Linked DNA regions of Salinarimonas sp.. The protein of the gene in region 1 interacts with the protein of each later gene in a pairwise test. Links are inferred from orthologs where the notes say so. Each region holds a gene or a part of one and is shown in the gene's direction. Other genes may lie near its edges. The genes, in order: ABL310_RS00585 and rlmB.

What was found.
Region 2: the proteins of ABL310_RS00585 (region 1) and rlmB interact in binary tests that used the Escherichia coli proteins (3 or more experiments, as listed by UniProt). The link is inferred for Salinarimonas sp. from one-to-one orthologs.

Annotation. Positions count from the first base shown.
Region 1 is NZ_CP157794.1:134,785-137,668, forward strand. It holds ABL310_RS00585 (NAD(P)H-hydrate dehydratase), read left to right. Parts: upstream 1-630; coding sequence 631-2,139; downstream 2,140-2,884. Other genes in the region: ABL310_RS00580 (P-II family nitrogen regulator), read right to left, coding at 67-405; ABL310_RS00590 (hypothetical protein), read left to right, coding at 2,257-2,403; tig (trigger factor), read left to right, coding at 2,703-2,884. UniProt on the Escherichia coli protein: Bifunctional enzyme that catalyzes the epimerization of the S- and R-forms of NAD(P)HX and the dehydration of the S-form of NAD(P)HX at the expense of ADP, which is converted to AMP.
Region 2 is NZ_CP157794.1:3,459,599-3,475,735, forward strand. The notes cover bases 12,314-15,280. They hold rlmB (23S rRNA (guanosine(2251)-2'-O)-methyltransferase RlmB), read left to right. Parts: upstream 12,314-13,371; coding sequence 13,372-14,190; downstream 14,191-15,280. Other genes in these bases: ABL310_RS15975 (flavin-dependent oxidoreductase), read right to left, coding at 12,314-12,862; ABL310_RS15995 (hypothetical protein), read right to left, coding at 14,206-14,526; ABL310_RS16000 (DUF1465 family protein), read right to left, coding at 14,634-15,158. In the rest of the region: ABL310_RS15930 (elongation factor G), read left to right, coding at 1-441; ABL310_RS15935 (hypothetical protein), read left to right, coding at 542-895; ABL310_RS15940 (EAL domain-containing protein), read right to left, coding at 902-3,898; tsaA (tRNA (N6-threonylcarbamoyladenosine(37)-N6)-methyltransferase TrmO), read right to left, coding at 4,012-4,533; ABL310_RS15950 (AMP nucleosidase), read left to right, coding at 4,697-6,169; ABL310_RS15955 (branched-chain amino acid ABC transporter permease), read left to right, coding at 6,183-7,538; ABL310_RS15960 (bifunctional salicylyl-CoA 5-hydroxylase/oxidoreductase), read left to right, coding at 7,632-9,983; ABL310_RS15965 (MarR family transcriptional regulator), read right to left, coding at 10,072-10,593; ABL310_RS15970 (EamA family transporter), read left to right, coding at 10,676-11,563; more of ABL310_RS15975, read right to left, coding at 11,621-12,313; ABL310_RS16005 (DUF433 domain-containing protein), read left to right, coding at 15,539-16,137. UniProt on the Escherichia coli protein: Specifically methylates the ribose of guanosine 2251 in 23S rRNA.

The DNA of each region.
Region 1 (2,884 bases):
TTCAGGGCAGGATTGTGTTTCCGCTGGCCGGGCGGCCGCGGCTTGGTCTTGGCGGGTGAGCGCGGGTCAGATCGCGTCTGCCCCGGTCTCGCCGGTGCGGATGCGGATCGCCTCGTCGATCGTCGATACAAAAATCTTGCCATCGCCGATGCGGCCGGTCTGCGCGGCCTTGCGGATGGCCTCGACGGCCTTCTCGACGAGCTCGTCGGCCAGCACGATCTCCAGCTTCACCTTGGGCAGGAAGTCCACGACGTACTCCGCGCCGCGATAGAGCTCGGTATGGCCCTTCTGGCGGCCGAAACCCTTGGCCTCGATGACCGTGATCCCCTGCAGCCCGACGTCCTGAAGCGCTTCCTTCACTTCGTCGAGCTTGAACGGCTTGATGATCGCCTCGATCTTTCGCATGTCGGCTTCGCCTTCGGTCGTCGGTTGAGCGTCTTCGGCGCGGGCCGCGGGTCCGCGCAGGATGTCATATCACCACGCGCGCGCAGGCGAGAAGGCGAGCTGATCGGTTTTGCGGCGGCGATTGCACATATTCTGTGCAATCGCCTATCCCCGAGGCGGTCTGGCGATACGCTCTGAGTCGCGGCCGCGCAGAGGGGGCGCGAGGCAGGCAGGAGGCGGCGAAAAATGATGCATTGTCTGCTCTCGACGGCCGAGATGCACGAGGCCGACCGTCGCGCGATCGCCGGCGGCGTCTCCGGCCCGGCCCTGATGGAGGCGGCGGGCGCCGCCGTCGCCGCGGCCGCCGCCGAGCTGCTGCCGCCCGCCTCCGAGAGCCGGCGCCGCGTGCTCGTCGCCTGCGGACCGGGCAACAACGGCGGAGACGGCTTCGTCGCCGCGCGCCTCCTCGCCGAGACGGGCCACGCCGTGGTCGTCGCTCTGCTGGGCGCCCGCGAGGCCCTGAAGGGCGACGCCGCCGACGCCGCCTCGCGCTGGCCCGGCGACACGATCCCGCTCTGCGCCGCCGATCCCGCCGCGGCGGATCTCGTGATCGACGCCCTGTTCGGCGCGGGGCTCGCCCGCCCGATCGAGGGCGACCCGGCGTCCTTCCTGCGCGCCGTCGCGCAGAGCGGCGCGCCCGTGGTCGCGGTGGACGTGCCGTCGGGCCTCGACGGCGACACCGGCGCGGTGAGGGGATACGCCGCGCAGGCGAGCGTCACCGTCACCTTCGCGCGGCGCAAGCCCGGGCACCTGCTCCTGCCCGGCCGCACCCTCTGCGGCCGCCTGCGCCTCGCCGACATCGGCATCCCGGACGGGGTGATCGCGAGCCTCGCGCCGACGACCTTCGCCGACGAGGCGCCCCTGTGGGAGCCGTGCTTCCCGCGCCCGGCGCTCGACGCGCACAAATATTCCCGTGGCCACGCCCTCGTCCTCTCCGGCCCCGCCGACGCCACCGGCGCGGCGCGCATGGTCGCCCGCGGCGCGCTGCGGATCGGCGCCGGCGCGGTCACCGTCGGCTCGCCGCGCGACGCGCTCGCCGTGAACGCGGCCCAGCTCACCGCGATCATGCTGCGCCCCTGCGACGACGCCGCCGATCTGGAGGGGCTCCTCGCCGACGAGCGGATCACCGTCGTGGCGCTCGGCCCCGGGCTCGGCCGCGACCGCGCCCGGGCGCTGGTCGAGGCGGCGGCACGCGCCGCGCACGCCGCAAAGCGCGCCCTCGTCCTCGACGCCGACGCGCTCACCGCCTATGCCGGCGAGCACGAGGCCCTCGCCGCCGCCTGCCGGCGCATGCGCGCGGCGGTGCTGACCCCGCATGCGGGGGAGTTCGGCAAGCTCTTCTCCGCCCATGCGCCCGCGCGCGAGGCCTCCTCGAAGCTCGCAGCCGCCCGCGCCGGCGCCGCCGCCACCGGCGCGATCCTGGTCCACAAGGGCCCCGACAGCGTCATCGCCGCCCCCGACGGCCGCGCCGCGATCAACGCCACGGGCACGCCCTTCCTCGCCACCGCCGGCGCCGGCGACGTGCTCGCCGGCTTCGCCGCCGGCCTCCTGGCGCAGGGCATGCCCGCCTTCGAGGCCGCCTGCGCGGCGGTGAACCTGCACGGGCGCTGCGCCGAGCGGCTGGGGCCGGGGCTGATCGCGGAGGACTTGCCGGAGGCGCTGCCGGGGGTGCTCGCGGGCTTCCTGTCGGCCTGAACTCCACCGCCCACCCCCGGCACGCCGCTTGCGCCTCACCCTGCGGAACGCGCGCGATGCCGCCCGGACGGGCCCGATTCGTGCCGTTTCGGGACAATCCGGCCGGAGGATCGTCGCATGCTGCGTCTCCTGTTCGTCGCCGGCCTCGCGATCGGCGGGGCGGCCTTCGTCGAGGACTTGAATCTCTCCCTCGCCGCCAGCACGCTCGTCGTGGGCGGCGCCTTCGTCGCGGTGGTGATCTACGCCCTCCTGCGCGACGCGTGAGGGTGGCTCGATTTTTTTGGTGCGTCCGCGTTCGGGCGTGATATAGAGCCGCGACCCGGTGAGGGGCGGTCCGCCGCCCCGAGGCGCGGGCGTGGCGGAATTGGTAGACGCGCCGGATTTAGGTTCCGGTGGCGAAAGTCGTGGGGGTTCGAGTCCCTCCGCCCGCACCAAGGCCGTCGGAAACGGGGTTTCCGGAGCTTTCCGGTACGATGGGGCGGCGCGGCCTGCGGCCGTGCCCCGATCGTCGGGAGCGCTGGAGGCCTCACGCGCATTTCTGAGGACGAGAACGGATAGACGCGATGCAGGTGACGGAGACGCTGTCGGACGGGTTGAAGCGGGAATTCCAGGTGGTCCTGCCGGCCTCCGAGCTCGAGAAGCGGCTCGGCGACGAGCTCGCGACCCTGAAGGACCGCGTGCGGATCAACGGCTTCCGGCCCGGCAAGGTGCCGGTCGCGCATCTGCGCCGCCTCTATGGCCGCTC
Region 2 (16,137 bases), 3.3 Mb from region 1 along the record:
CTGGCGCACGGGCCGCTCGGCTTCCCCGTCGTCGACGTCGCGGTGACGCTCACCGACGGCGGCTTCCACAGCGTCGACTCGTCGGACGCCGCCTTCCAGGCCGCGGGCCGCGCCGCCGTCGTGGAGGCGCTGGCCAAGGCCGGATCGGTGCTGCTCGAGCCGGTGATGGCGGTGGAGATCGTCGCGCCCTCCGACACGATCTCGAAGGCGACGCAGATCGTGTCGGGCCGCCGCGGGCAGATCCAGTCCTACGCGCCGCGTCCCGGCTGGGAGGGCTGGGACGTGCTCTCGGCCCTGGTGCCGGAGGCGGAGATGGACGGGCTCATCGTCGAGCTGCGCTCCTCCACCGCCGGCGTCGGCTCCTACCGCGCGCGCTTCGACCACCTGGCCGAGCTCGCCGGGAAGCCCGCCCAGGCGGTGATCGGACGCGCCGCGAGCTGAGTCGCCGTATAGGCGTATCTACCGATCTTCTGTGCTGCGCGGCCGGGCCCTAAGCTCGGCCGCGGCGTCGCTCCGACGCCGTCCAGGCAGGATGACCTCCGTGCAGTCCAAGCTCATCGCCACCGCGCGCGCCGGCTTCGCCGCGTTCGCGCTCCTCGCCGTGTCCGCCGTCACCATGTCCGGCACGGCGCAGGCCCAGAACCGGGTCGTCGAGATCGTCAACGACACCGGCTACACCATGATGGAGTTCTACGCCTCCAACGTCGATCGGACGTCGTGGGAGGAAGACATCCTCGGCGCGGACGTGCTGCCGAGCGGCTACTCCGTCGACATCGACATCGACGATGGCTCCGGCCAGTGCCTGTTCGACTTCCGCGCCGTGTTCGAGGACGGCGACGAGATCGTGGACGAGGCGGTCAACGTCTGCGAGGTGGTGACCTTCACCTACGAATGATCCCCCTCACGCCGCCCGGCGACGCGCCTCCAGCAGCGCCCGGGCGGCCTCCGCGGGGGCGGGGCGGCCGATCAACCAGCCCTGCGCCTCCGAGCATCCCTCGGCCTTGACGCAGGCGAGCTGCGCCTTTGTCTCGATCCCCTCCGCTGTGATCGCGATGCCGAGCCGCGCGCCGAGCCCGACCATGGCCCGCACGATCGCCGCCGTGTCCGGATGGTCCATCTCGCGGATGAACGAACGGTCGATCTTGATGCGGTCGAAGCCGAAGCGGCGCAGGTACGAGAGCGACGAATAGCCCGTGCCGAAATCGTCGAGGGCGATGCGCACGCCGAGCTGGCGCAGCCGGTGGAGCGTCTCGACCACGGCCTCGCTCTCGCGCATCAGCACCGTCTCGGTGATCTCGAGCTCGAGCCGATCGGCGGAGAGGCCCGAGCGCGCGAGCGCGTCGGCGACGATGGCCGGCAGGTCGTCGCGGTCGAACTGCACGGCGGAGACGTTCACCGCGACCCGCGTCGGCGCCGGCCAGGTCGCGGCGACGGCGCAAGCGCGGCGCAGCACCCAGTCGCCCAGCGGCGAGATCAGCTTCGTGTCCTCGGCGAGCGGGATGAAGCGGTCGGGCGGGATCGGCCCGTGCTCGGGATGCGTCCAGCGCGCGAGCGCCTCGAAGCCGGTGATGGCGCCCGTCGTCACGTCGAGCGACGGCTGGAAGTGCAGGTCGAGCTCCTCGCGCGCGATCGCCTGGCGCAGGTCGATCTCGAGCTCCTGGCGCGAGCGCTCGGCGGCGTCCATCTGCGCCTCGAAGAAGCGGAAGGTCGAGCGCCCCTCCCCCTTCGCCCGGTAGAGCGCGAGATCCGCGTTCTTGAACAAGGCGTCCGCATCGACCCCGTCCTGCGGCGAGAGCGCGACGCCGACGCTAAGGCCCACCGAGAGGTCGCGGCCCGCGACCGAAACGGGCGTCGACAGCGCGTCGACGAGGCGCTGCGCGAGGCTGCGGGCAGCCTCCGGCTGCGCCGCGCCGATCTGGAGCACCGCGAACTCGTCGCCGCCCAGGCGCGCGATCAGGTCGCCGCCGCGGATCTGGCCGGCGAGCCGCCCGGCCACGGCGCGCAGGAGCGCGTCGCCCACGGGGTGGCCCAGCGTGTCGTTGACGGTCTTGAAGCGGTCGAGGTCCAGGCACAGCAGCGCCACGCTCTCGCCGGTGTCTCGCGCGCGGGCGAGGGCGTCGTCCAGACGCTCGCGGAAGCAGGCGCGGTTGGCGAGGTCGGTGAGGCTGTCGTGACGGGCCATGCGCTCGGCCCGGCGCTCGGCCTCCTTGCGCGCGGTGATGTCGGTATGCGTGCCCACCATCCGCAGCGGCCGCCCGTCGTCGGCCCGCGCGACGACCTTGCCGCGGTCGAGAATCCAGCGCCAGGTCCCGTCCTTGTGGCGCACGCGATGCTCGCATTCGTAGATCGGGACCCGCCCCTCGAAATTAGCCGTGAGGGCGGCCTCGACGGCCGGCATGTCGTCGGGATGGACGAGACGCTCCCAGGACGAGACGTGCGGCGCGATCTCGTCCGCCTCGTAGCCGAGCATGGTGGCCCAGCGCTCGGAGAACCAGACCGTTCCGGTCTCGACGCTCCAGTCCCAGAGGCCGTCGTTCGTCGCCTCGAGCGCGAAGGCGAGGCGCTCCTCGCTCTCGCGAAGCAGCGCCTGCGAGCGCTCGAGCGCCTCCTCGGCGAGCTTGCGCTCGGTGATGTCGATGTTGAGGCCGAGGATGCGCGGCGCCCCGCTCTCCGCGTCGCGCACGGGCCGCCCTACCGCCATGATCCAGCGCGTCGAGCCGTCGTCGAGCGGTATGCGGAACTCCACGCGATAGGGCGCCCCGGTCTCGACCGATCGCCGCCCCGCCGACCAGATCGCGTCGATATCGCGCGGATCCACCCGCCGCGAGAACACGTCTTCGGAAACCGGATCGGGGCCGTCCTGCGGCAGGCCGAGCAGACGCCGGCTGTCGCGCGAGAGCCGCGCCTCCTTGTCGGCGACGCGCCACTCGAAGGATCCCGCCTCCGCCGCTTCCTGCGCCAGGTGCAGGAGCTGCGTCGCCTCGACGAGCCGCTCCTTGTCCCTGACGAGGTCGTCGATGTCGAGCGACGTCCCCAGCCATTCGGCGACCGCCCCGCCCGCGCCGTAGCGGATCGGGCTCATGGTCAGCGTGTGCCAGCGATAGGCGCCGTCGTGGCGGCGCAGCCGCGCGGTCGCCTCGAACGCCTTCCCGGCGGCGATCCCTTCGCGACGCGCATGCGTCAGGCGCGCGAGGTCGCGCGGATGATGCAGGGCGAGCCGCGCGTCGAGCGTCGCCGCCTCCTCGCCGTGATAGGCGCGCATGCGCTCGTTGACGTAGAGCGCCGTCCCGTCGCTGCGCGAGACCCACACCTTGTGCGGCAGCGCCTCGGCGAGTGTGCGGTAACGGGCCTCGCTCTCGGCGAGCGCCGCCTGTTGCGCGGCGTGCAGCGCGGCGTCCTGGGACTGGCGCAGATGCGCTTGATGCAGGCGCAATTGCGCGACGACGGCCGCGCCGAGATCACGCAGGGCGGCGCGATCCGTCTCGTCGAAGGGCCGCGGGACCGTGTCGATGACGCACAGGCTGCCGACCCTGACATCGGGCTCGAGAACGAGCGGCACGCCGGCGTAGAAGCGGATGTGGGGCGCGCCCGTCACCAGCGGGTTGTCGCGAAAGCGCGCGTCCGCCCACGCGTCCTCGATCACGAACGGCTCGTCGCCCAGGATGGTGAAGCGGCAGAAGGCGACGTCGCGCGCCGTGCCGTCGACGTCGAGCCCGCAGCGCGCCTTGAACCATTGGCGATCCGCCTCCATCAGCGAGACCAGCGCGATCGGCGTCCGGAACAGGCGCGCGGCCGAGCGGCACAGCGCGTCGAAATGCGGCTCCGGAGCGGTGCCGACGATCGCCAAGGCGCGCAATGCGGCGAGACGTGCGCTCTCGGTGCCCGACGAGGAAGTCATGTCGCCCCCTGCTGGGGCCGCATTCGAGCAGCAGCCCGCTTTTCTCCAGGAAGCATGCGGGAGAATCTTTTATCTTTTGCTAAACCGAACGCAGAAAACCGCGTCCTCACCTGTCAATTGCGCGCAGCGCCGCCCCGCTCGCTCTCGCGCCAACCGACGTGCGCCTCGGGCTTGGCGTCGACGCTGGCGAAGTAGGGCTTCAGGTCGAGGAGCGGCGTGCCGTCGAGGCAGTCGAGCCCGCGAAGCGTGAGGCGCGCACCCTCGATGCCGATCAGCTCGGCCACCGAGAGCGCGATCGGGTTCGGCCGCGCGGGCGAGCGCAGGGCGAAGGTGCCGCGCCCGTGCGCGTAATGCGCGGGCTTCTGGACGACGAGGTCGCGCGGCGCGCGGTCCATCCAGTAGAGCACGATCACGTGCGAGCAGGTCTCGAGCTCGGCGAGGCCCGCCTGCCAGCGCGGGTCGAGCTCGATCGTCACGAGGGCGTCGGACGCGCCCGCGTTCTTCGGGCAGTCCTCGCGGCGGGTCCAGGGCGTGCGGATTCGCCCGATGAAGTAGAGGCCGGCGTCGAAGCGCTCCGGAAGCGCGACGCGCTCCTCGCCGGGGCGCGCGCCGCCCTCGTCCGTCCCCTCGCCCATGCACCCCTCCGCTTGCGCCTCGCTCCCGTGCGAAACGTCCCGTGCGTCTTGCGCCCGTCACCGCGTCGGGTCACAACGGAAGACGCGATCGGGACGAAGGTAAGGCGAGCCCCGCCCGTCGCGTCAAGCGGCGGGTCCGCCCGCCGAACGCCGGAGATGACGGATGCCCGAGCCGAAACCGCAGATCAGCGCGACCCCGGAAGAGGCGGTCGAGCGCCTCTCGGCCTTGTACGACGCCGCCGCGGACCGGCTGCGCGAGGCCGTCGCGCGCTTCGTCCACGGCGGCGAGCCGCCGACGGCCGAGGAGCGCGCGGCCTTCCGCTACCCGCGCCTGCGCATGCGCCACTCCGGGGACGGCGCCCCGCCGCGCACCGAGCGGGCCTACGCCAAGCTCCAGGTCACGGGCCTCTACGAGACGACGCTGACCCATCCCGCGCATTTCAGCGCCTACCTGCTGGAGCAGCTGCGCCCGCTCGTCTCCGACTACGGGGTGACGCTGGAGGTCGACCTGTCCGACCAGGAGATCCCCTATCCCTACGTGCTCGAGCGGGGCGACGAGCTCTCGCACGGGGTCGTCACCGCGAGCGATCTCGCCCAGCACTTCCCGACCCCGGCTCTGGCCGAGGTCGGCGACGAGGTGGCCGACGGGCTGTGGGACATCGACGACGGCACGCCGCGCCCGCTCGCTCTCTTCGACGCCGTGCGCGTCGACTACTCGCTGCGCCGGCTCGTGCACTACACCGGCGCCGACTGGCGGGCGGTGCAGCCCTGGATCCTGCTGACGAACTACCATCGCTACGTCGATCAGTTCGTGCAGTGGAGCCTCGCGGAGCTCGCCCGCGAGGGGAGCCCCTACACGCGCCTGACGCTCCCCGGCGGCATCGTGGTCGAGCGCGACGCGGCGGCGTCCGAGAGCGCCGAGGCGCTGATGGCGCGCTCGCCCTGGCACCGCTTCCAGATGCCGGCCTACCACCTCGCCCGCGCCGACGGGCACGGGGTGACGCTGGTCAACATCGGCGTCGGGCCGTCCAACGCGAAGACGATCTGCGATCACCTCGCCGTCCTGCGCCCGCATTGCTGGCTGATGGTCGGGCATTGCGGCGGCCTGCGCCAATCGCAGACCATCGGCGATTACGTGCTCGCCCACGCCTACCTGCGCCAGGACCACATCCTCGACGCGCTGGTGCCGCCCGAGGTGCCGATCCCGGCGCTCGCGGAGGTGCAGATCGCGCTGCAGCAGGCGGCGGCGGAGGTGACCGGCGAGGCCGGGGAGATGCTCAAGCGCCGGCTGCGCACGGGCACCGTCGTCACCAACGACGATCGGAACTGGGAGCTGCGCTGGAGCCAGGAGCGCCGGCGCTTCAACCTCTCGCGCGCCATCGCCATCGACATGGAGAGCGGCACCATCGCCGCCCAGGGCTACCGCCTGCGCGTGCCCTACGGCACGCTGCTCTGCGTCTCCGACAAGCCGCTCCACGGCGAGATCAAGCTCCCCGGCGCAGCCTCGGCCTTCTACCAGAGGGCGGTCGGCGAGCACCTGATGATCGGGCTCGCCGCCCTCGACATCCTGCGCGGCCAGAAGACCTCGCTGCATTCGCGCAAGCTGAGAAGCTTCGACGAGCCGCCGTTCCGGTGAGGAGACGGGCGCGATGCGCCCCCTCCTCGTCCTCGTCCTGTTCCTCACCCTCGCCGGCTGCGTCCCCGCCGGCGACCCGGTGCAGGGGCTCGTCTGCCGCACGGCGCTGGTCGCGCTCCATCCGGAGGACAGCGCCTTCGACGTCGCCCGCGAGATCGGCGATCCCGACGGGCGGGGCGTGAGCGTCGTCTACACGGTCACCGAGCCGGGCGGGCGCTCGCGGCGCGCGCGGATCGCCTGCCGCTTCGCCGACGATCGCGCCGCCGACGGGAGGCTCGACCTCGTCTTTGTGGCGCAGGACGGCGCGCCGCTGTCGGAGACGCGACTGTTCCTGCTCGAGCGCTACTGGACCGACCGGGGCGCCGACGCCGCGATCTTCGCGCCGCCACGCCCTTCGGCGCTCGCGGGAGACGGGCTCGCGCTCCCGCATGGCGGCGTGCACGCCGTTCAGGTCGCGGTCGCGGCGCTGACGACGGGATCGCTCTACGGTCTCCTCGCCGTCGCCTATTGCCTCGTCTACGGCCTGATCGGCCGCGTCTTCCTCGCCTTCGGCGAAATCGCCATCGTCGGCGGCTACGCGGTGGCCATCGCGGTGGGGATCGCCCTCGTGGCGACCCCGCTCGTGGGCGAGAGCGCGGTCTATGCCGGCCTCGGCCTCGGCCTCGTCCTCGCGCCCCTCGTCGCCGGCGCGTTGGCGCGGCTGCTCGCGGAGAGTGTCGTCGCCCCCCTCGCCCACCGGCCGGGCTACGCGATGATCGTCGCCTCGTTCGGCCTCGTGATCGTCCTCGCGGAGGGCTTGCGGCTCGCCCAGGGCGGCGCCGAGCTCTGGATCGCGCCCGGCCGCATCCGCGGCCTCGTGCTCGCCACCAATCCCGACGGCGCCACCGCGACGATCACCCTCACCCAGGCCGCCGCGATCACGCTGGCGATCGCCGGCGCGCTCGGCGCGATCCTGCTGGTCGCGCGCACGCGCTTCGGACGGGCGTGGCGCGCGGTCTCGGACGATCCGCAGGCCGCCGCGCTGATGGGCGTCGACGCCCGCGCGACGCTCGTCGCCGCGACGACCCTCGCCGGCGTGCTCGCCGCCCTCGCCGGCTGGTTCGTCGTGGCGCATTACGGGAACATCTCCTTCGGCGGCGGCCTGCTCTTGGGGCTCAAGGCCCTCGTCGCGGCGATTCTCGGCGGCATCGGATCGCTGCCGGGCGCTCTGCTGGGCGGCCTGCTGCTCGGGCTCGGCGAGACCCTGTGGTCGGCCTTCCTGCCGGGCGCCTATCGCGACGTCGCCGTCTTCCTCGCGCTGGCCGCGCTTCTGGCGCTGCGGCCGGGCGGCTTGTTCGGAGACGCCCATCCCGGTTCCCAAAGGGTGTGAGACCCCGCGACGTACGGTCCGGGGGAACCCGGGTTGCGGGCCGAATTATTTTAAGCTTAAATCATTTCCGCCGACAGAAGCGGAGAGCGCGCAATGAAGATCGCCATCATCGGGGGAGGCCCCGCCGGCCTCTATTTCGCGATCCTGATGAAGAAGCAGGACCCCGCGCACGAGATCACCGTCTACGAGCGCAACCGGCCGGACGACACGTTCGGATTCGGCGTGGTCTTCTCGGATGCGACGCTCGATACGTTCGAGCGCTACGACGAGCCGAGCTACCGTCGCATCACCCAGGAATTCGCCTACTGGGACGACATCGCCATCCATTTCAAGGGCGACGTCCATCGCGTCGGCGGCAACGGCTTCTGCGGCTGCTCGCGCCGCACCTTGCTGCTGATCCTGCAGGACCGCGCCCGCGAGCTCGGCGTGGCGCTGGAGTTCGAGGTCGACATCGACGACGAGAGCCGTTTCGCGGACGCCGACCTGATCGTCGCCTCGGACGGCATCAACTCGCGCATTCGCGAGAAGCATGTCGAGCATTTCGCGCCCAAGGTGGACCTTCGCCCGAACAAGTTCGCCTGGATGGGCTCGACCAGGCCGCTCGACGCCTTCACCTTCGTCTTCCGCGACACCGAGTGGGGCCCCTTCATCGCCCACGCCTACCAGTACGAGAAGGGCCGCTCGACCTGGGTCTTCGAGACCGACCCGGAGACCTTCGAGCGCGCCGGCATCGCCTCGATGACGGAGCAGGAATCCGCCGACCTGATGGTGCGGATCTTCCCCGACTTCCTCGCCGAGCATGGCGTCATCACCAATCGCTCGCTGTGGCGCAACTTCCCCATGATCCGCAACACGCGCTGGGTGAAGGACAACATCGTGCTGCTCGGCGACGCCAAGTCGACGGCGCATTTCTCCATCGGCTCGGGCACCAAGCTCGCCATGGAGGACGCGATCGCCCTCTACGAGAGCTTCAAGAAGAAGCGTGACGTGCCTGCCGCACTGGCCGATTTCGAGACCGGGCGCCGCGAGGAGACCGAGAAGACCCAGCACGCGGCGGACGTCTCGCTCGTCTGGTTCGAGCACGTCGCCCGGTTCTGGGACTTCGACCCGGTGAAGTTCTCCTTCGGCCTGATGACGCGCGCGAAGGCGATCACCTACGACAACCTGCGCCTTCGCGCTCCCGAGTTCGTGGAGCAGGTCGACCGGCTCTTCGCCAGCGAGGTGCGGGACCAGGGCTTCGACGTCGACGTCGAGAACCCGGCGGCGCCGATGTTCCAGCCGTTCCGGCTGCGCGACATGGTGGTGGCGAACCGCGCCGTGATGTCGCCGATGTGCATGTACTCGGCCAAGGACGGCATGCCGACCGACTTCCACCTCGTCCATTACGGCTCGCGCGCCATCGGCGGCCCGGGCCTGATGTTCACCGAGATGGTGGTGGTCTCGCCGGAGGCGCGCATCACCCACGGCTGCGCCGGCATCTGGACCGACGAGCAGGAGGCGGCCTGGACGCGCATCGTCGATTTCGTCCATGCCAACTCGCAGACGAAGATCTGCCTGCAGCTCGGCCATGCCGGGCGCAAGGGCGCGACCAAGCTGATGTGGGACGGCATCGACCGGCCCCTCGACGAGGGCGGCTGGGAGGTCTGCTCGGCCTCGCCGCTCCCCTACTTTCCCGACAGCGCCGTCCCGCGCGAGCTCGACCGGGCGGGGATGGACGAGGTCCGTGACGACTTCGTCGCCGCGGTGGAGCGGGCCGAGCGCGCGGGCTTCGACATGCTCGAGCTGCACTGCGCCCACGGCTACCTGCTCGCGAGCTTCCTCTCGCCGCTCACCAACAAGCGCACGGACGAATACGGCGGCTCGATCGAGAACCGCCTGCGCTTCCCGCTCGAGGTGTTCGAGGCCATGCGCGCCGCCTGGCCGGCGACGAAGCCGATGTCGGTACGCATCTCCGCCACGGACTGGGCCGAGGGCGGCCTCACGCCGGAGGATTCGGTCGAGATCTCCCGCGCCTTCGCCCGCGCGGGAGTCGACCTGATCGACGTCTCGACCGGCCAGACCGTGCACGAGGCGAGGCCGATCTTCGGGCGCATGTTCCAGACGCCCTTCGCGGACCAGATCCGCAACGAGGCGCATGTCGCCACGATGTGCGTCGGCAACATCACCTCGGCGGACCAGGTGAACACCATCCTCGCCGCCGGCCGCGCGGACCTGGTGGCGCTCGGGCGCCCGCACCTGGTCGATCCGTTCTTCACCATGAAGGCCTCGGCCTGGTACGGCGCGAAGCAGTACTGCCCGCCGCAATACCTCCCCGGCCAGGACCAGATCTTCCGCAACGCCGTGCGCGACCGCGCCGACATGGACGACCTGAAGATCCGCGCCAAGCCGAAGACCCGCGCGGAGCTGAAGGCGGAAGCGGAGGGGGTGAAGCAGGCGGCTGAGTAAGGCCGAACGAGGCGCGTCGCGCCGGCGTCGATTCGAGCCGGACGCGGAAGACGAGACCTCCGCTCGCCTTCCGCGCAACGCGTTCGCTTCACCGAGAATCCTGCCGCTCGTCCGGCCGCTCGAGCCGCGCCAGCGCCGCGGCGAGAGCGGCCTCGAGCGCGTTGCGCTCCTGTGGCGCCAGCGGTGCGACGAGCCGCGCCTGCGTCTCCACGTGAGCGGCGACCGCCTCGTCCACCAGCGCGCGGCCGGCCTCGGTGAGCGCGACGAGGGTGCTGCGCCGATCCCGAGGGTTCGGCACGCGCGCGACGAGCCCCGCCTTCTCCAGCTGGTCGATCCGGTTCGTCGCCGTCCCGGACGTGATCATCATCGCGTCGATCAGCCGCGACGGCGTCAGCGCGTGGGGCGGGCCCGCGCGCCGCAGGGTCGCGAGCACGTCGAAGGTCGCGCCGTTGAGCCCGAAGCGGGCGAAGGTCCGCTCCTGCTCGGCCTGGATCAACCGCGCGAGACGCGACAGGCGGCCGATCAGGCCCATCGGCGCGACGTCGAGGTCGGGACGCTCGCGACGCCACTGCGCCAGGATGCGAGCGACGGGGTCGGGCTTGCTCTGCATGACGAGGATCTCCAGACGAGAATTATCTTGACGTCAAGACAAAACTGACATATCTCGACGTCGAGATAAATCGGAGGTCCTCATGAGCGCCCGCACCGACATCCTCGTGACGGCCCTCGCGCCGGCGGTCTGGGGGAGCACCTATCTCGTCACCACAGAGCTCCTGCCCCACGGCTATCCGATCACCGTGGCGATGCTGCGCGCGCTTCCGGCGGGGTTGCTGCTGCTGCTGGTCGTCCGCCGCTTGCCGGAGGGCGCCTGGTGGGGGCGCGTCCTCGTCCTCGGGGCCCTCAACTTCTCGGTCTTCTGGGTCCTGCTCTTCGTCGCGGCCTACCGTCTGCCGGGAGGCGTCGCGGCGACCGTGGGCGCCGTCCAGCCGCTGGTGGTGATCGCGCTCGCCCGCCTCCTCATCGGGACGGCGATACGCCTCACGGCCGTGCTCGCGGCGGTCGCGGGCCTCGGCGGCGTCGCTCTCCTCGTCCTGACCCCGCAATCGGCGCTCGATCCGGTCGGCGTCGCGGCCGGGCTCGGGAGCGCCGCGTCGATGGCGGCCGGCACCGTGCTCATCCGATTGTGGCGCGCGCCGGTGCCGCCGCTGACGCTCACCGCCTGGCAGCTCGCGGCGGGCGGCCTCCTGCTCCTGCCCGTGGCGCTCGTGATGGAGCCCGCCCTGCCCGTGCCCAGCGCGGCGAATCTCGCCGGTTTCCTCTATCTCGGCCTGATCGGCGGAGCGGCGACCTATCTCGTCTGGTTCCGTGGCCTGTCGCGCCTCGAGCCGGGCGCCGTCGCGCCGCTCGGCCTGCTGAGCCCGGTCACGGCCGTGCTGCTCGGCTGGCTCGTGCTCGCCCAGGATCTCACGGCGCCGCAGCTCCTGGGCATGGGCCTCGTTCTCGGCAGCGTCGTCGCCGGCCAGCGGCTGCAGCACGCCCCCGCAGCCGCGCCAGCGCCCGCTCGGACCGCGGCGACCTGAGCGCGGCGGACGCGCACGGGCTCGGAAACCAGGCGCGTCGCGCTGAGGCGGCCTCGATCAAGCGGCCTTGGCCTGCTCGCGCGCGAAGCCGGCCTTCTGGGCGTATCCCTTCACGATCGCCTCGCGCTCGGCGTGTGAGAGCACGGCGTCGATGTCCTCGAAGCCGTCCGGCGCCACCGCCTCGACCGCGTCGATCACGCCCTCCGGGCCGCCGCGCCGGTTGGAGCGCACGATCTCGGCCGTCTTCGGCAGGCGCTCGGCCTCGTAGGCGCGAAGCGCCGCCATCGGGTGCTCGGCCCCGGCGAGCCGGTCCGCGAGGCAGCGCGCGTCGAGGATCGCCTGGCTCGCCCCGTTCGACCCGACCGGATACATCGGATGCGCGGCGTCGCCGAGCAGCGTGACGCGCCCGTGCGTCCAGGCCGGCAGCGGGTCGCGATCGCACATCGGATACTCGAAGAATTCCGGCGTCGCCTCGATCAGCGCCGGCACGTTGAGCTGGGGCATGCGGAAGCGCGCGACGTGCGGCATCAGCTCCTCGCGCCGGCCCGGACGCGACCAGTCCTCCTTGCGCGGCGGTGGCGAGGAGCCGTCGCCGAGCTTCACGGCCACCGCCCAGTTCATCAGCTTCAGCCCAGGCCGGTAGCCTTCCGCGATCGGGTAGACGACGAGCTTCTCCTTCATGCCGCCCGCCACGATCATCGAGCGACCGGTGAGGAAGGCCGGCCATTCGGTGGCGCCGCGCCAGAGCAGGATGCCGTTCCAGGAGGGTGGCCCCTCCTGCGGGAAGAGGCTCGCGCGCACGAAGGAGTGGATGCCGTCGGCGCCGATCAGCACGTCGCCGCGCGCGGTCTTCACGTGCCGGCCTTCGCGGTCGAAGAACCAGGCCGTGACGCCGCCCTCGTCCTGGGAGTAGGCGCCGAGCCGGCAGCCGGTGTGGATCGCGCCCGCGCCGAGGCGCTCCCTCACCGCCTCGTGGACGACCGTCTGCAAGCGTCCGCGGTGAATGGAGAATTGCGGCACGTCGAAGCCGGCCTCGATGCCGCGCGGCTCGCGCCAGATCTCCTGGCCGAAGCGGTTCGTGTAGATCAGCTCGTAGGTGCGCAGCCCCACCGCGTCCAGCCGCGGCAGGAGCCCGAGCTTCTTGAGCTCCTTGATGGCGTGGGGGAGCGTGTTGATGCCCACCCCGAGCTCGCGGATTTCCGACGATTGCTCGTAGATCTCCGCCTCGAGACCGCGATCCTTCAGCATCAGGGCGGCGGTGAGCCCCCCGATGCCGCCTCCGACGACGATGGCCTTCATCTCGCGCCTTCCCCTGTTACGCGACGTTATTGATCCGGCGATTAAAGCGCAGACCACGTCGCGAGTCCAAGGGCTCGGCGGCAGGCTCGAAAAAGGGGAAAACGCCCGCTGGAGCGGGTGAAGGGAATCGAACCCTCGTCATCAGCTTGGAAGGCTGCTGCTCTACCATTGAGCTACACCCGCTCGGGCGGGGCGGAGCTTAGCGCGTCGGAGATGGTGGGGGAAGTAGGACTCGAACCTACGAAGGCGTAAGCCAGCGGATTTACAGTCCGCCCCCTTTGCCGCTCGGGACATTCCCCCGGATCGCTCCGGCTGCTCGGGCTCGCGTCGGGTGTTCCGACGCCGCCGCCGTGGCGTGGGGGCTCTTATGGTGACCCGGCGCGAGCGTGTCAACGCCGAATTCCGGCTTCTCGCGCGAAATCCGCGCCTGCGCGCCGGCCCGCGGCCTTGACCCGGCCCGGCGCCGGGCGCATGCCTCGCGGACGATCCGAACGGGAGCGCGAGGCGCCGTGGCCGACGACGACGAGAAGAAGACCCGCAAGCGCACCGGCGCGCGCCGCGCCGTCCCGCACGGCCGCAATCGCGCCCGCGGCCCGCGGCCGCGCGGGCCGCGGCCCGACCTCGGCGACGTCGTCGTGCTCTACGGCTGGCATCCGGTGGCGGAGGCGCTGCGCAACGGAAAGCGCCGCATCCGCCGGCTCCTCGCCACCGAGAACGCCGCCCGCCGGCTCGCGGAGGAGCTTCCGGAGGTCGAGGCCGCGCCGCAGATCGTGCGCCCGGGCGAGATCGACGTGCTGCTCGAGCCCGACGCCGTGCACCAGGGCCTCTACGCCGAGGCCGATCCCCTCCCCGGCTACGAGCTCGACACGCTCCCCGACGACGCGCTGGTGCTCGCCCTCGATCAGATCACCGATCCGCACAACGTGGGCGCCATCGTGCGCACGGCCGCGGCCTTCGGCGTGACGGCGATCGTCACGACGGCGCGGCATTCGCCGATGGCGACGGGTGTGCTGGCGAAGTCGGCCTCGGGCGGGCTGGAGCACGTTCCCTTCGTCGTCGTGCGCAATCTCGGCGACGCGCTCGACCGGCTGGGCGAGCGGGGCTTCACCCGGATCGGGCTCGATTCGGAGGGGGACGCGACCTTCGAGGAGCTGGAGGCGCGCCGGCCGGCGCTCCTCGTGCTGGGGGCGGAAGGCAAGGGCCTGCGGGCCCGCACGCGGTCGCTGTGCGACGTGGTCGCCCGGCTCGACATGGCGGGGGCGATCAAGAGCCTCAACGTCTCGAACGCCGCCGCGATCGCGCTCTACGCGCTGACGCGGCGGCTTTGAGGCGGGGAAGCCCGCTTACGACGGATCCTCGATCACGTAGATCGCCGGCGGCTCCACCGGCGAGGGGCGGATGCCAGCCACCGTGGCGACGCCCGGCGTGACGATGAGCTCGCGCGGGGCGGGACGGCGCGGCGTCGCGACCACCGACGTCTGGCCGATGTCGACGATGGGCGCCTCGGTGGTCGAGGCGGCGACGAGCGCGTCGTCCTCCACGACCACGGTGTGGCTCTTGGCGGTGTGAACCTTGGACGCCTCCCAGGCGCACTGGGCGGCGGCCGGGCCGGCGGCGACGAGACCGAGCCCGACGAGGCTCGTGACGATGGCGGATGCACGCATGTCGACCTCTCCCTCTCTGTTATGGTGAACGAGAGGTTAACCCGGCTTCCCGCCGCTGTCGCCCGCAACCTTTCGCCGCACGGCCGCGCTCCGCGACGCGGCGGCGATCAGCCGCCGCCGAAGGCGGAGCGGATCAGCCATTGCTGCATGGCGACGGGGCTCTCGGGATAGGTCGGCTCCGCCGCCGCCTCCGAGAGGATGCCGTCGAGATGGACGATGCGGGCGTGCATGCGCACGCTCTGGCCGATGAGATCCTTCAGCCGCTCCGGCAGCGCCTCGGCGTCGAAGACCGGGCTGGCGCTCTCCTGGCGGGTGAGGCGCACGCGGGTCTTCTCCTTGAGCGCCTCCTCGGCCGTGATCTCGCCCTCGGCGACGGCGCGCTGGACGAGCAGCCAGGAGGCGATCTGCATGAGGCGCGTGGTGAGCCGCATGCTCTCGCTGGCGTAGGTCAGCGCCGCCTGGCGCGGCAGGGTGCGCGATTCCTCGCGCCCCTCCCCGTCGAGATAGGCCGCGGTGTCCTCGACGAGCGCCATCCCATCGCGGAACAGGGCGCGGAAGGCCTCGGAATGCACGAAGGTGCGCCCGAAATCGACCGGATCGCCGGCCTCCCGGAAGGTGATGTCCGCGTTCATGTGCCGCCTCCTCACGAACAATTTGGCTCGAATTGTGCCGGCGCGATACGGCGCGCGGCGTTCCCGAGTCGTTGGAGCAAACCTAGCGCCGAACGCGGACGCCCGCCGCGTTAGGATGCGGTTAACCTTAACGAGAGGAGAACGACATCGGATGCGGGCGGGAGAATGGCGGCTGCGGCAAGAGGTTGGCTCGTGGCAGGAGTTCCGGCGTCGTCGCCGGCTTGCATGGCAGCGCACCAGCTGCAACAATCCAGCACGGTTTCGATGCCGAGAATCACGGCCGCCTCTCCATGGTTGCGCGCCATTGAAACTTCGGATCGAGATCAGGCGGCGTCGCAGTTTCTTTTGGGGAACCGCCGCGACAACGACCGAGTCATTCGATGAGCGCGCATTCCACGGTGATCAGCGGCTTTACCGAGGAGCAGGTCACGCGATTGACCGGCGTGAGCCGGCGCCAGATGCGTTACTGGGCCGTCGACGGGTTCTTCCTCCCGAGCATCGATCTCTCCGCGACGGGGGTGGGCCTGCGGCTCTACAGCTTCCGCGATCTGGTCTGCCTCAAGGTGATCGCCGCGCTCAGGAACGAAGCGAAGGTGCCGCTCTCCGAGCTCCGGCGCGCGAAGGAGCGCCTGCGCCATCTCGGCGACGACCTCTGGGCGAAGACGACGCTCTTCGTGCTCGGCCGGCGCGTCGTCTTCAGGCACGACGGTAACGACGCGCTCGAGGAGGCGAGCACCGGACAGCGGGTGCTGGAGATCCCGCTGCGCGTGGTGACCGGCGATATGGAGCGCGCCGTGCGAAGCCTGCGCCGGCGCGAGAGCAGCGATGTCGGGCGCATCGAGCGCAAGCGCCACGTCGCGCAGAACCAGCCGGTCGTCGCCGGAACCCGAATTCCCGTCCGCGCCGTAAAGGATTTTCACGAGGCCGGCTACGCCGTCTCGGAAATCCGGGAGCAGTACCCCACCCTCACCGAGGAGGA